One region of the Paenibacillus sp. MMO-177 genome, then DNA from elsewhere that is predicted to be linked to it. Evidence: riboswitches for the same ligand, from Rfam matches in the RefSeq annotation. Region 1 holds a riboswitch; the other holds the start of a gene.
The links. Region 1 has a riboswitch for cyclic di-AMP ahead of WFK81_RS23820 (APC family permease). Riboswitches for the same ligand answer to the same signal wherever they lie in the genome.

Region 1 (5,381 bases):
CGGTTGACGGCATTCCGGCCACCGGCAACAAGTGGTTAATGCGCAATCTGCTCCGCGACGAGTGGGGCTTTGACGGCATGCTGATCTCCGATTGGGGCGCAGTAGGCGAGATGATCCCTCATGGCGTTGCGGCGGATGGGGAAGAAGCAGCATTGAAGGCGATTGAAGCCGGCGTCGATATGGAGATGATGACCTCCCACTATGCGAACCATCTCAAGGGGCTTGTGGAAGCGGGGAAAGTGGATATCAAGCTGATTGACGAGTCCGTGCTTCGTATTCTGAAGCTGAAGGACAAGCTGGGTCTCTTCGAGAACCCTTACCGCGCTGCAAACGAAGAAAGGGAGAAGGAAGTTCTGCTGTCGCCCGAGCACCGCGCTGCGGCACGCGAGATTGCGGCCAAGTCCTTCGTGCTGCTGAAGAACGAGCAGGAGACTCTTCCTCTTCGCGGCGGGCAAAAGCTTGCGCTCATCGGACCGTTTGCCGAGAGCGGAGATATTCTGGGTCCTTGGTCGATCTGGGGCAAGCAAGAGGAAACGGTGCAGCTGCATGCCGGTTTATCTGCGCATGCGAACGCGGATATCGTTGCCGTAGCGAAAGGCGCGGGCGTCGACGCTGTAACCGAGGAGCAGCTTCGGGAAGCGGTAGCTGCGGCATCGCAAGCCGATGTGATCGTGCTGGCGCTTGGCGAAAGCTCCGAGATGAGCGGGGAAGCGGGAAGCCGCGGCGACATCCGTCTCCCGCAGGCACAGCTGGAGCTTGTTCAGAAGCTGAAGCCGCTTGGCAAGCCAATCGTGGTTGTGCTGTTCAACGGCAGACCGCTTGATCTGCATGGCGTCATCGAGGAAGCGGACGCGCTCCTCGAGGTTTGGTTCCCGGGTACGGAAGGCGGCAATGCGATCGCGGATGTCCTGTTTGGCGACGTGAATCCTTCCGGGCGTCTGACGATGTCATTCCCATATTCCGTCGGACAAATACCGGTGTATTACAACAACTACAATACCGGACGTCCGCTTACGCCTCAGAATGCGAACGAGCGTTACGTCTCGAAATATTTGGACATGCCGAATGCGCCGCTTCTGCCGTTTGGCTACGGCCTGAGCTACACAAGCTTCTCGTATAGCGAAGCCAGCTTGTCGGCGGACGTTCTGAACGCCGAAGATACGCTTCATGTAACGGTTGACGTGACCAACACGGGAGCCGCTGCCGGCGAAGAGGTTGTCCAGCTGTACGTACGCGATCTTGCCGGCGAGGTTGTCCGTCCGCTGAAGGAGCTGAAGGGCTTCCGCAAGCTGTCTCTCCAGCCCGGCGAGACGCAGACCGTTGCGTTTGCGATTACCGAGGAACAGCTTCGTTATTACCATGCGGATCTACAGCTGAAGAGCGATGCGGGCGAGTTCCACGTCTTTGTGGGTCCCAACAGCCGCGATGCCGAGGCGAAATCGTTCCGTCTTGTGAAATAAAACCAAAAAAAGCGCGGGCCAGCCATAGGCAGGTTCGCGCTTTTTCTGCTGACAACTCCTTTATACGAGCATGCCTATCAGATAATAGCCAAACTCCACTGCTATATCAGGGATTATCTGCCGATTGCACGGTAAAAGAAAGCATGGCGGTTTATTTCGGACATTCCGAGAGCGAACCCATCATGTATCCGCATTCATGAATAAAAAACAAGCGAATCTGCTCCTTTTCGCGTTTTTATCGCGGTTTACAGAAAAGGGGGAAGAGGACTATGATCAAATCTGCAAAACTTCATATGTTCGTATTCGCTGAGTTTCCGTTAGAAACGGAGAGCAGGGGAACCAATTGCGATAGGCAGGAAAGTGCATGCTTGTCGCCGGGGTGAATCGGCATGCCGGCCGCAATGTTGCGGAAGCAGGCTGTAGGGCGACTCTAGACGCCCGAATCCGTCAGCTAACCTTGTAAGCGTTGATAGAGAGGGTGAACTTCGGTTATTTTTACGGGCCGCGGGAGGATGCTCTGCGGTCTTTTTTCTGTGCGTAGAAAAAAGCAAAGGTGGTTACATTAGCACTGATAAGTGTTTGAGTAGCCAAGTATCCAGGTATTAGATGTTTAACTTCAACGTTGGCGGTGACCTGTGTGTTTACTCTTATCAAAAGATTACTGATCGGGCGTCCCCTCAAGTCCACGGAATTAGGGGAACAGAAGCTCATTAAAACGAAGGCGCTTGCGATCCTGTCCTCGGATGCCTTATCATCCGTTGCTTACGGGCCAGAGCAGATTTTGCTCGTCTTGATGACCGTTAGCGCAGCGGCGTTTTGGTATTCGATTCCGATTGGTGTCGGGGTGCTGGTCTTATTAACGGCACTTATCCTGTCTTACCGGCAAATCATATTTGCCTACCCGCATGGCGGGGGAGCTTATGTCGTATCGAAGGAAAATCTCGGTGTATTCCCGGGCCTCATATCCGGCGGCGCCCTGCTGGTCGATTATATATTGACCGTAGCGGTAAGCGTCTCGGCGGGTACGGACGCGATCACATCGGCTTTTCCAAGCCTTCATGAGCATTCCGTACTGATCTCTATTGTGTTTGTCCTTTTTATTACGATCTTAAACCTGCGGGGCGTGACGGAATCGGCGTCTATCCTTGCTTATCCCGTTTACCTATTTGTGCTTGCGATTGTTATCATGGTCATTGTAGGCTTGTACAAAATCGCCACAGGCGACGTATCGCCTGCGCTTCACACCTCGTTAGGAACGCCGGTTGCGGGCATCAGTCTGTTCTTGCTGCTCCGTGCGTTTGCATCCGGCAGCTCGGCTTTGACCGGGGTTGAAGCTATTTCGAACGCGATTCCGAACTTCAAGGACCCTGCGCCGAACAATGCGGCCAAGACGTTATTAGCGATGGGCGGTCTGCTCTCGATCCTGTTCTCTGGCATCGTGTTCCTGGCGTATTACTACGGTATAGCGCCGAAAGAAGAAGTGACGGTTGTGTCGCAGATCGCCGAAGGGATATTCGGACGCCATACGATGTATTATTTTATCCAGGGTACTACGGCTCTTATCTTGATCCTGGCAGCCAACACCGGCTATTCGGCCTTCCCGCTGCTGGCCGTTAACCTGGCAAAGGATAAGTTTATTCCGAGAATGTTTACGGCACGCGGCGACCGTCTCGGTTACTCAAACGGCATCATCAGCCTAGGTGTTCTGTCCATCATCCTGATCGTTGCGTTTCAGGGCAAGACTGAGCATCTGATTCCGTTGTACGCGGTTGGCGTATTTATACCGTTTACGCTGTCGCAGACGGGGATGTTGGTCAAATGGTTCCGCCAAAGGCCGAAGGGCTGGGTTGGCAAGTTCATCATTAACTCGATTGGGGCCCTGATCAGCTTTATCGTCTCGATGATGTTTTTCCTGACGAAGTTCGCGCAGGTATGGTCGATTCTGATTTTCCTGCCGCTTATTATTTTCGTGTTCCACCGGATCAAGAAGCATTATGAGGCGGTGGGCGAGCAGCTTCGGCTTGCGACTTGCGAGCCTGTGATGCCGATTGAGGGCAACGTGATGATTTTGCCGGTATCGGGGATCACGCATGTCGTCGAACATTCGATTCTATATGCCAAGTCGCTGAAGCCGGAACAGATCATTGCCGTGTATGTTCCTTTTGAGAAAGAAGATGAAGCCGTCTTTGAGGAGAAGTGGAAGAAGTTTCAGCCGGATGTCCGGCTTGTAACCTTGCATTCGCCTTACCGCTCGATTACGAATCCGCTCTTCAAGTTTATCGATACCGTGCAGCGCAAGGCGAGCGAGAACAATTACCAGGTAACCGTCATTATTCCGCAGTTTATTCCGAAGAAGGGCTGGCACAACATTTTGCATAACCAAACGAGCTTGATGCTCCGTACCCAGCTTCTTTACCGAAAGGATGTTATCATCACCACCGTGCCTTACCATTTGAAAAAATAGCGAGAAGCCTCGGTCCCGTCGGGACTGGGGCTTTTTTTTGCCTGCTACAGCTCAAGCCCCGTGCCTTGCTTGAAGCGTTTGATAACCATATGAGTGTTGACGTTTACGATCCCTTCAAGCACATAGATTTTTTTGAACAAAAAGTGCTCCAGCGCCTCCTCGTCCTTCAGCAGCGCATGCATATGCAGCGAGCTTGGTCCCGTCATTTGATAGATGCTGATTACTTCCGGTTCCTCCGATAACAGCGCCCCGGCTTGCTCTACGAATCGAGGCTCAACCTCAACTTCGAAAAAAGCGGAGATGGATTTGCCGAGCTTGGTTGTGTTTAACCGTACGGTGAAGTTCTCGATAATCCCGTTGTTCACCATCGCATCCACGCGCTTCTGGATCGCGACTCTAGATAAATTGAGAAGCTCGCCGATCTTGGCGTACGACATCCGTCCGTTATCGTGCAGCAGGCGGATAATTTCCTGATCTGTGTCATCCAAGTGCAGTAAATGCATGGGGCCACTCCTCTTCGATAAAATTTCACGTTAAGCTACTTTGTGCGAGATAAATGTTAGGTATTGGTTTCGAATTTGTTTATTTTTATGTCAGTTAATATAACATTAGTAACCAAATTGGTCTATAGAAAATGACAAAACGGTCCAAAAAAGCCCTTTTTTAGTTACGATATGGTTGACGCTCTGCCGGGCCGCTCTTATACTGATGTCATAAAACATTACATAAGAAACCAAAAGCATACGAAATGGTTGCGAAAACTTCAAATTGCGGGTTAATCAACTTACATGAGGGTGTGATCGGTGTGAAAAAGCAGCTGATTCGTAACGGGACCGTCATCACGATGAATGAGGAGATGCGGGTGATCCCTAATGGTTATGTTCTCATGGAGGGGGATCTTATTTCGGAGGTTGGGGAGTGGCCGTCGGACGGCTCCAAGGATGAGCTTCTCCGGCAGGCGGATATCTTGATGGATGCGCAGGGGAAGGCGGTCATTCCAGGATTGGTGAACGGACACACCCATTTGTTTCAGACCTTTATTAGGGGCGTGTCCGATGATTTGCCGCTGGCGCAATGGCTTCGGCAAATCATATGGCCGGCTTCCCTTGCCATGGAGGAAGAGGACTTCTATCTGGCGGCCATGATCGGCTGCATTGAGAATTTGAAGTCCGGCGCGACCTATATTATGGACCACCACTATGTTCATACCCACCCCGGCAATGATGACGGTGTTCTAAAGGCCATGCAGGAGTCGGGCATCCGCGGTCATATGGCCAGGGGAGGCGTTGACCTCAGCTACGAGCCAAGGCTCAGCGAAACGATTGAGCAAATATTCGGCAATACGGATGTCCTGCTTGATCGCTGGCAAGGAGCGGCCGAAGGCCGGATCTCCATTGCGCTTGGCCCGCTTAATTTATACGGCTGCTCGGAGAGCTTCCTGAGGCAGGCGGCTGATT
Region 2 (5,381 bases), on a different contig from region 1:
GCCTGCTGTATACCTCCGACTGAATGCGCAGCCCGTCAAATTCCGCTCCGACGCATAACGTGCGCGGCAGTCCCGTGCTGTCTGCCAGAAGCGGACTGACATAAGGATTACGCACGTCATCTTCGCTTGAAAGATAAAGCTCCCATGCTTTTCTGCCTTCCGGATCAGCTTCGGTTGGCCGTCCAATCCCCAGCATCGAATCAATCATGGCTCTTTGTTCGTCCGCCATCTCGAATTGGGACAGCTCCCACTGATAACCGTTCACCCCGTTAAGGAAGGTGACGCACGGATAAATCAGCACTTGCTGGGCAACCATACGCGTACCCAAATCCCGGTCCTTCGTTGCTACCGCTGCCGACAGGTTGCCGCCCGCACTGTCGCCGCCTACGGCAATCCGGTTCCGGTCGATGCCGTATTCCTCGGCATGCTCGTAAATATATTGAACGGCATTAAAGCAATCGTTAAACCCGTTAGGGAATTTATGCTCGGGAGCGAGCGAATAGTCAATATTAAAGACAACGGCATCGGCCAGCTCGGCGATCAACCGGCAAGGGTTCTCAACCGCAAACACGGTACCGCCGATCCAGCCGCCGCCGTGGATATAAATAAGACAAGGTTTGCCCGGCTTGCGCATCGATTTGCGCGGGTAATACCGCCATAGGCCAACTTCATTGCCGCCAAGCTGGATTCGTTCATAACTCGTGTAAATCTCCGCCGTATTCAAATTACGGTTCGGAAATCCCATGGAATCGCGAATAAGCTGAAGCTGTTCCTCCGGCGACGGCGCCTCGGCCGGTGCTGCCTTTTGTTCCCCGATCCATTTTCTAATAAGCTGCAGCTCATAAGGATCCAGATAACCGGCTCTTGTCTCCTCCGGATTAACCTTCACAACAACCTGCGTGCCGTTCAAGTTTACTTCTTCCTGCTGAGCCTGCAGGGCGTTCACAATTTCCTGGCTGTATACTCTCATTGACGGAAGCCTCCCGGGATGTGAAATACGATCCCTTCTTACTTCTCCTTTTGCTTACGAACATCCTTTATTTATTCTTGGCAGGCTGACCGGACGGCAGATAGACCATATGATCGTCATGCTCCGACAGATCCTCCAGCCACGATGCTTCAGGAGGACAATCCAACATGATAAAACGGCCTTTCCCCTCTTCTTGGTAGTGATGATATTTCACGTAGGCCTTGCCGCCTTCTATATCCAACAATTCAACCTTGCCATAATCATGGGCCATCAAAAGCCTGATCCGCTTTCCAAGCTCCGCGGTTAGTTCTTTTGCTTGCTGAACGATGGAGAACTGCGTTTGCAGGGATAGACTATACTCGGGATAAGAAGGATTAGGGCGGTTAATGATAAAGGAATAGGGCGAAACCCCAGCCTGGGACAGCTGATCAATCAGCTTGCCTAACAGAAGAGGGTCATTATTAACGCCCTTGACAATAGGGGTTTGATTGAGAACGACAACTCCCGCCTGGTGAAGGGCATTAAAAGCTTTCTTTGCTTCGGCCGTTAGTTCTCTCGGATGGTTAATCGTAGTCATCAAATAGATCCGCTTCTGAGGACTTGAGAACCGACTTAACATCTCTAATAGTTCATGATCCTCATAAATCCGCATTGGATTATGAACCGGCATTCTGGAATCCAGCCTAATCGTGCCGATATGCTCGATATCCCGCAGCTGCTCGATAATTCTAGTCAGCTTGGCGATACCCAACGTCAGACTATCTCCCGTCAGCACAACCTTATGGATCTCATTATGTTCTGCGATGTAAGCAATTCCTTCTGCTGCCTGGGACACTGGGAGAAGAACCATCGATTGATAAATGTGCTTACATCCGGCAGCTTCCCAAGTGAACTCCTGGATCCCGTGAGGGGCTTCCCCCGCCGCCGCAATCAGATGCTTGCGGATCGGATCCTTCGGATCATCCCAGTCAATCAGGTTTAAGTAATAATCATTGACGCGAAAATGCTTCTTAAGCCGTTCTCTTTCCGCCTCCGACAGACCTGCCGATCTACCGTTATCGGCCATTGGTTGTACCATTTCGCATCCCTCCAAAAGGTTATTAAAAGCATCACCTATGCCGGGAAGTCCATCCCACCTCCACGAAAAATGAAAAAAAAGACCCCAGCAGCACAGAGCATGAACATGGTCTGTGTGCATTGTGGGCCTTTAAAACAGAAAAAGACCCAGCAAGGGTCTATCGTTTGCAATGTTATTCGCAAAAGACCCATCTCAAAGCTGACGAGGTTAGCTGACGGACTCGGGATAGATGGTTCCCTACAGCCAAAAACCGGCTGATTCGCCCCAAAAGATTGGTTTCCCCGCTTCTCGGCATTGCCGAGAACTAAGCTTATTATAATTATCGCACAATTCTTAATATTGTCAACATTTCATCAGCAAAAAATCCCCGCCCAATTTTCCGACAAGGTTGGACGGGGATCCACAATAGAAAGGTCTCCACAATAGAATTTACCTGTTTTCGAAACACTGGAAACTTAAATTCTATTTGGCGATAAATCCTACATTTAAACGCGGTCGCTCATCATCGAAATGCTTCGATAGAGGATTTCTCACTTCTTATCCACTTGAAGAAGAAATAAGTGCTTAACCGAAAATGTATCCTTGATGGTATCTTCGGATATAACATTCAGCTTGATCAAACCGGCGATTTTGGAGGTATCGGGCTTCGAAAGCAGCCGCCATACGTCGGGATCGGGAAGAGCAGCATACAGCTTGCTCTCATCAAATTCCTTGCGCTCCTGGGAAACAATCTTCACCTTGTAGCTGCCTACCTCCAGTTCGGAGAGGTCCAGCTCGGCGCAATGCTGTATAATTTCACCGCGCAGCTCGGATAATTCCTGCTCGATTTCCTTCTGCTTTTGCTTGAGCTGATAATACCGCTTGACTTTGTTATCCTCCAACTTATTCACGCTCCTCTTAATCATATGTATGACCGGGAGCGCGGAATTAGACTGGATCTTGTCCCGCTAACTGATGACTAGTCCTCTCTTGCGGTATGCCCAATGATTCGTTGGGCCATGTCCGCCGCCGATGATAATGCCGTCTTCAATGGCGGCTTGAATATAGGCCTTTGCCTGGCGCACGGCTTCCTCGATATCAAGCCCTTGAGCCAGACCGGCGGTTAGCGCAGCCGAATAGGTGCAGCCGGTGCCATGCGTGCGCTCGGTGACGATCCGTTTGCCGGAAAGCTCGCTATAGCCGCTGCCGTCGAAGAGCAAATCGACCGCTTCGGCTCCGGCCTCATGCCCGCCTTTGATCAGGACATAACGGGCGCCGAGGCTGGACAGCTTTTTCGCCGCTTCAAGCTTGTCGGCCTTGCCCCGGATGGCCATCCCGGTCAGATGCTCCGCCTCCGGGATGTTCGGCGTAATAATCATCGTGAGCGGCAGCAGCTTGCGGGTTAAAGCCCGAACGGCTTCTACCTGCAGGAGCGAAGCGCCGCCTTTTGCAATCATAACCGGGTCTACAACAACCTTCGTCCAGCCAAAGAAAGCAATTGCCTCGGCCACTTCCTCAATAATCTCCGCACTGAACAGCATCCCGGTCTTTAAAGCGTCAACGCCGATATCGCTGCCGACGGAGTGAATCTGCGCCTTTACCGCTTCCTTTGCGAGCGGAAAGACGCCCTGCACGCCAAGCGTATTTTGCGCGGTAATCGCCGTCAGGGCGGACATCCCGTAGACGCCAAGCTCCTGGAACGTTTTCAAATCCGCCTGAATGCCGGCTCCGCCGCCGCTGTCCGAGCCGGCAATCGTCAAAGCCCGCGCGACATTACCGTTTATGTATTCCGCCATCTCTATGTCACCCCGTTTATCGTTTAGTAGGAAAACCGTTCCGGCGCAAACGCCGGCAGCCTGCTGCCGGTATCGATATAATCGGCGACAACCTGTGCCGTTACCGGGCTAAGAAGAATGCCGTTGCGGTAATGGCCCGCCGCCATAATGACGCGGCCGCCCGATTCCCGCAGCGGTCCGAGCAAAGGGAAACCGTCCTGCGTGGATGGGCGGAGGCCTGCCCAGCGGTGAAACGGCTCCTGCCCGGCGAGAAACGGAAACGCCTGCTTGTTCCATTTGCGCAGCCGCTCGATTCCCCGTTCCGTAACGGTTGTATCAAAGCCCGCCACATCCTCGGAAGCTCCGCATACGAGCGTACCGTTTTCTTTTGCAACCAAATAGCCCTGATTGCAGAACACCATATGCCGCACCGGCTTCACTTCCGCTTCATAGGCGCAGATCTGACCGCGGATTGGGTATACCGGAATCCGGATGCCCAATACATCCTCAAGCTCCTGTGCCCAGGCGCCGGAGCAGACGACCAGCCGGTCGCCGGTAAAGCTCCAGCCCTCCTGCGCAGTAATGATCAGCTCATCGCGCCATTCTTCAACGGTTACTTTGCCGAGCTGCTCGAAGATCCGAACGCCGGTCTGGCGGCAAGCCTGCTCAAGTGCCAACACATAGTCCGGTGCATAAACATGGCTTTCCTCCGGCGTGTATAGCGCGGCCTTCACCTCGCGGGACAGCATCGGCTCCTGACGGAACAATGCATCCCCTTCCAGCACAATGCCGCTGGAGCCATGCTCGTTTTGCCAGAGGCGTCGTCCCTCCAGCGCCAGACGGTCCGCTTCATGATAGGCAATATAAAGACTGCCCGAATCCGTATATTCGAACGTCCGCCCGGACACCTGCCGGACTTCATCTCGCCAGGACGGATACAGCCGAAGGCTTTCCCGGCACAAGCGGAAGAAATCATCAGGCCCTTCCACATTTTCCGAGTAGGGGGCGAGCATCCCGGCCGCGGCCCCGGAGGCCTGCCCGCCGCAGCGGCCAATCTCCAGGACAATAGCCTGATGTCCTCGCTTTTGGAGCTCGAAGGCGCAGGAGAGACCAACTACGCCTCCGCCCATAATGACAATCGTTTCTCCCATGGTTAGACCAGCTTTCTATCAAGTTATCGGCCCGTTATTTCACAATAAACTGCTCGTGACCGCTGCTTGCCGATGCGTAACGCTTCTTCGATATCCGTCCGGACAAATAAGACAGACGACCCGCTTCAATTGCCAGCCTCATCGCCCGCGCCATGCCGACCGGATCCTTTGCTTTGGCAACCGGCGTATTCATCAGCACGCCCGACACGCCAAGCTCCATTGCCTGCGCCACGTCGCTGACCGAACCAAGGCCCGCATCCACGATAATCGGCACGTTCGCTTCCTCCACGATTAGGCCGATATTATACGGATTCAATATGCCAAGCCCGGTACCGATAGGCGCTGCACCCGGCATAACGGCAGCCGCTCCGGCTTCCTCCAGCCTTTTGCACAGGATCGGATCATCGGAGGTGTAAGGAAGGACCGTA

Region 2: linked by a shared signal. The riboswitch ahead of WFK81_RS04785 (KamA family radical SAM protein) and the one ahead of WFK81_RS23820 (APC family permease) in region 1 are both predicted to bind cyclic di-AMP.

Annotation. Positions count from the first base shown of each region.
Region 1 is NZ_JBBCUR010000009.1:36,112-41,492, reverse strand. It holds gene bglX (beta-glucosidase BglX) at 1-1,460, shown strand, start outside; cyclic di-AMP (ydaO/yuaA leader) riboswitch at 1,755-1,942, shown strand; gene WFK81_RS23820 (APC family permease) at 2,098-3,924, shown strand; gene WFK81_RS23815 (Lrp/AsnC family transcriptional regulator) at 3,969-4,427, opposite strand; gene WFK81_RS23810 (amidohydrolase family protein) at 4,730-5,381, shown strand, end outside.
Region 2 is NZ_JBBCUR010000001.1:1,078,108-1,083,488, forward strand. It holds gene WFK81_RS04780 (alpha/beta hydrolase) at 1-970, opposite strand, end outside; gene WFK81_RS04785 (KamA family radical SAM protein) at 1,038-2,048, opposite strand; cyclic di-AMP (ydaO/yuaA leader) riboswitch at 2,231-2,369, opposite strand; gene WFK81_RS04790 (hypothetical protein) at 2,579-2,929, opposite strand; gene thiD (bifunctional hydroxymethylpyrimidine kinase/phosphomethylpyrimidine kinase) at 2,996-3,823, opposite strand; gene thiO (glycine oxidase ThiO) at 3,847-4,953, opposite strand; gene WFK81_RS04805 (thiazole synthase) at 4,988-5,381, opposite strand, start outside.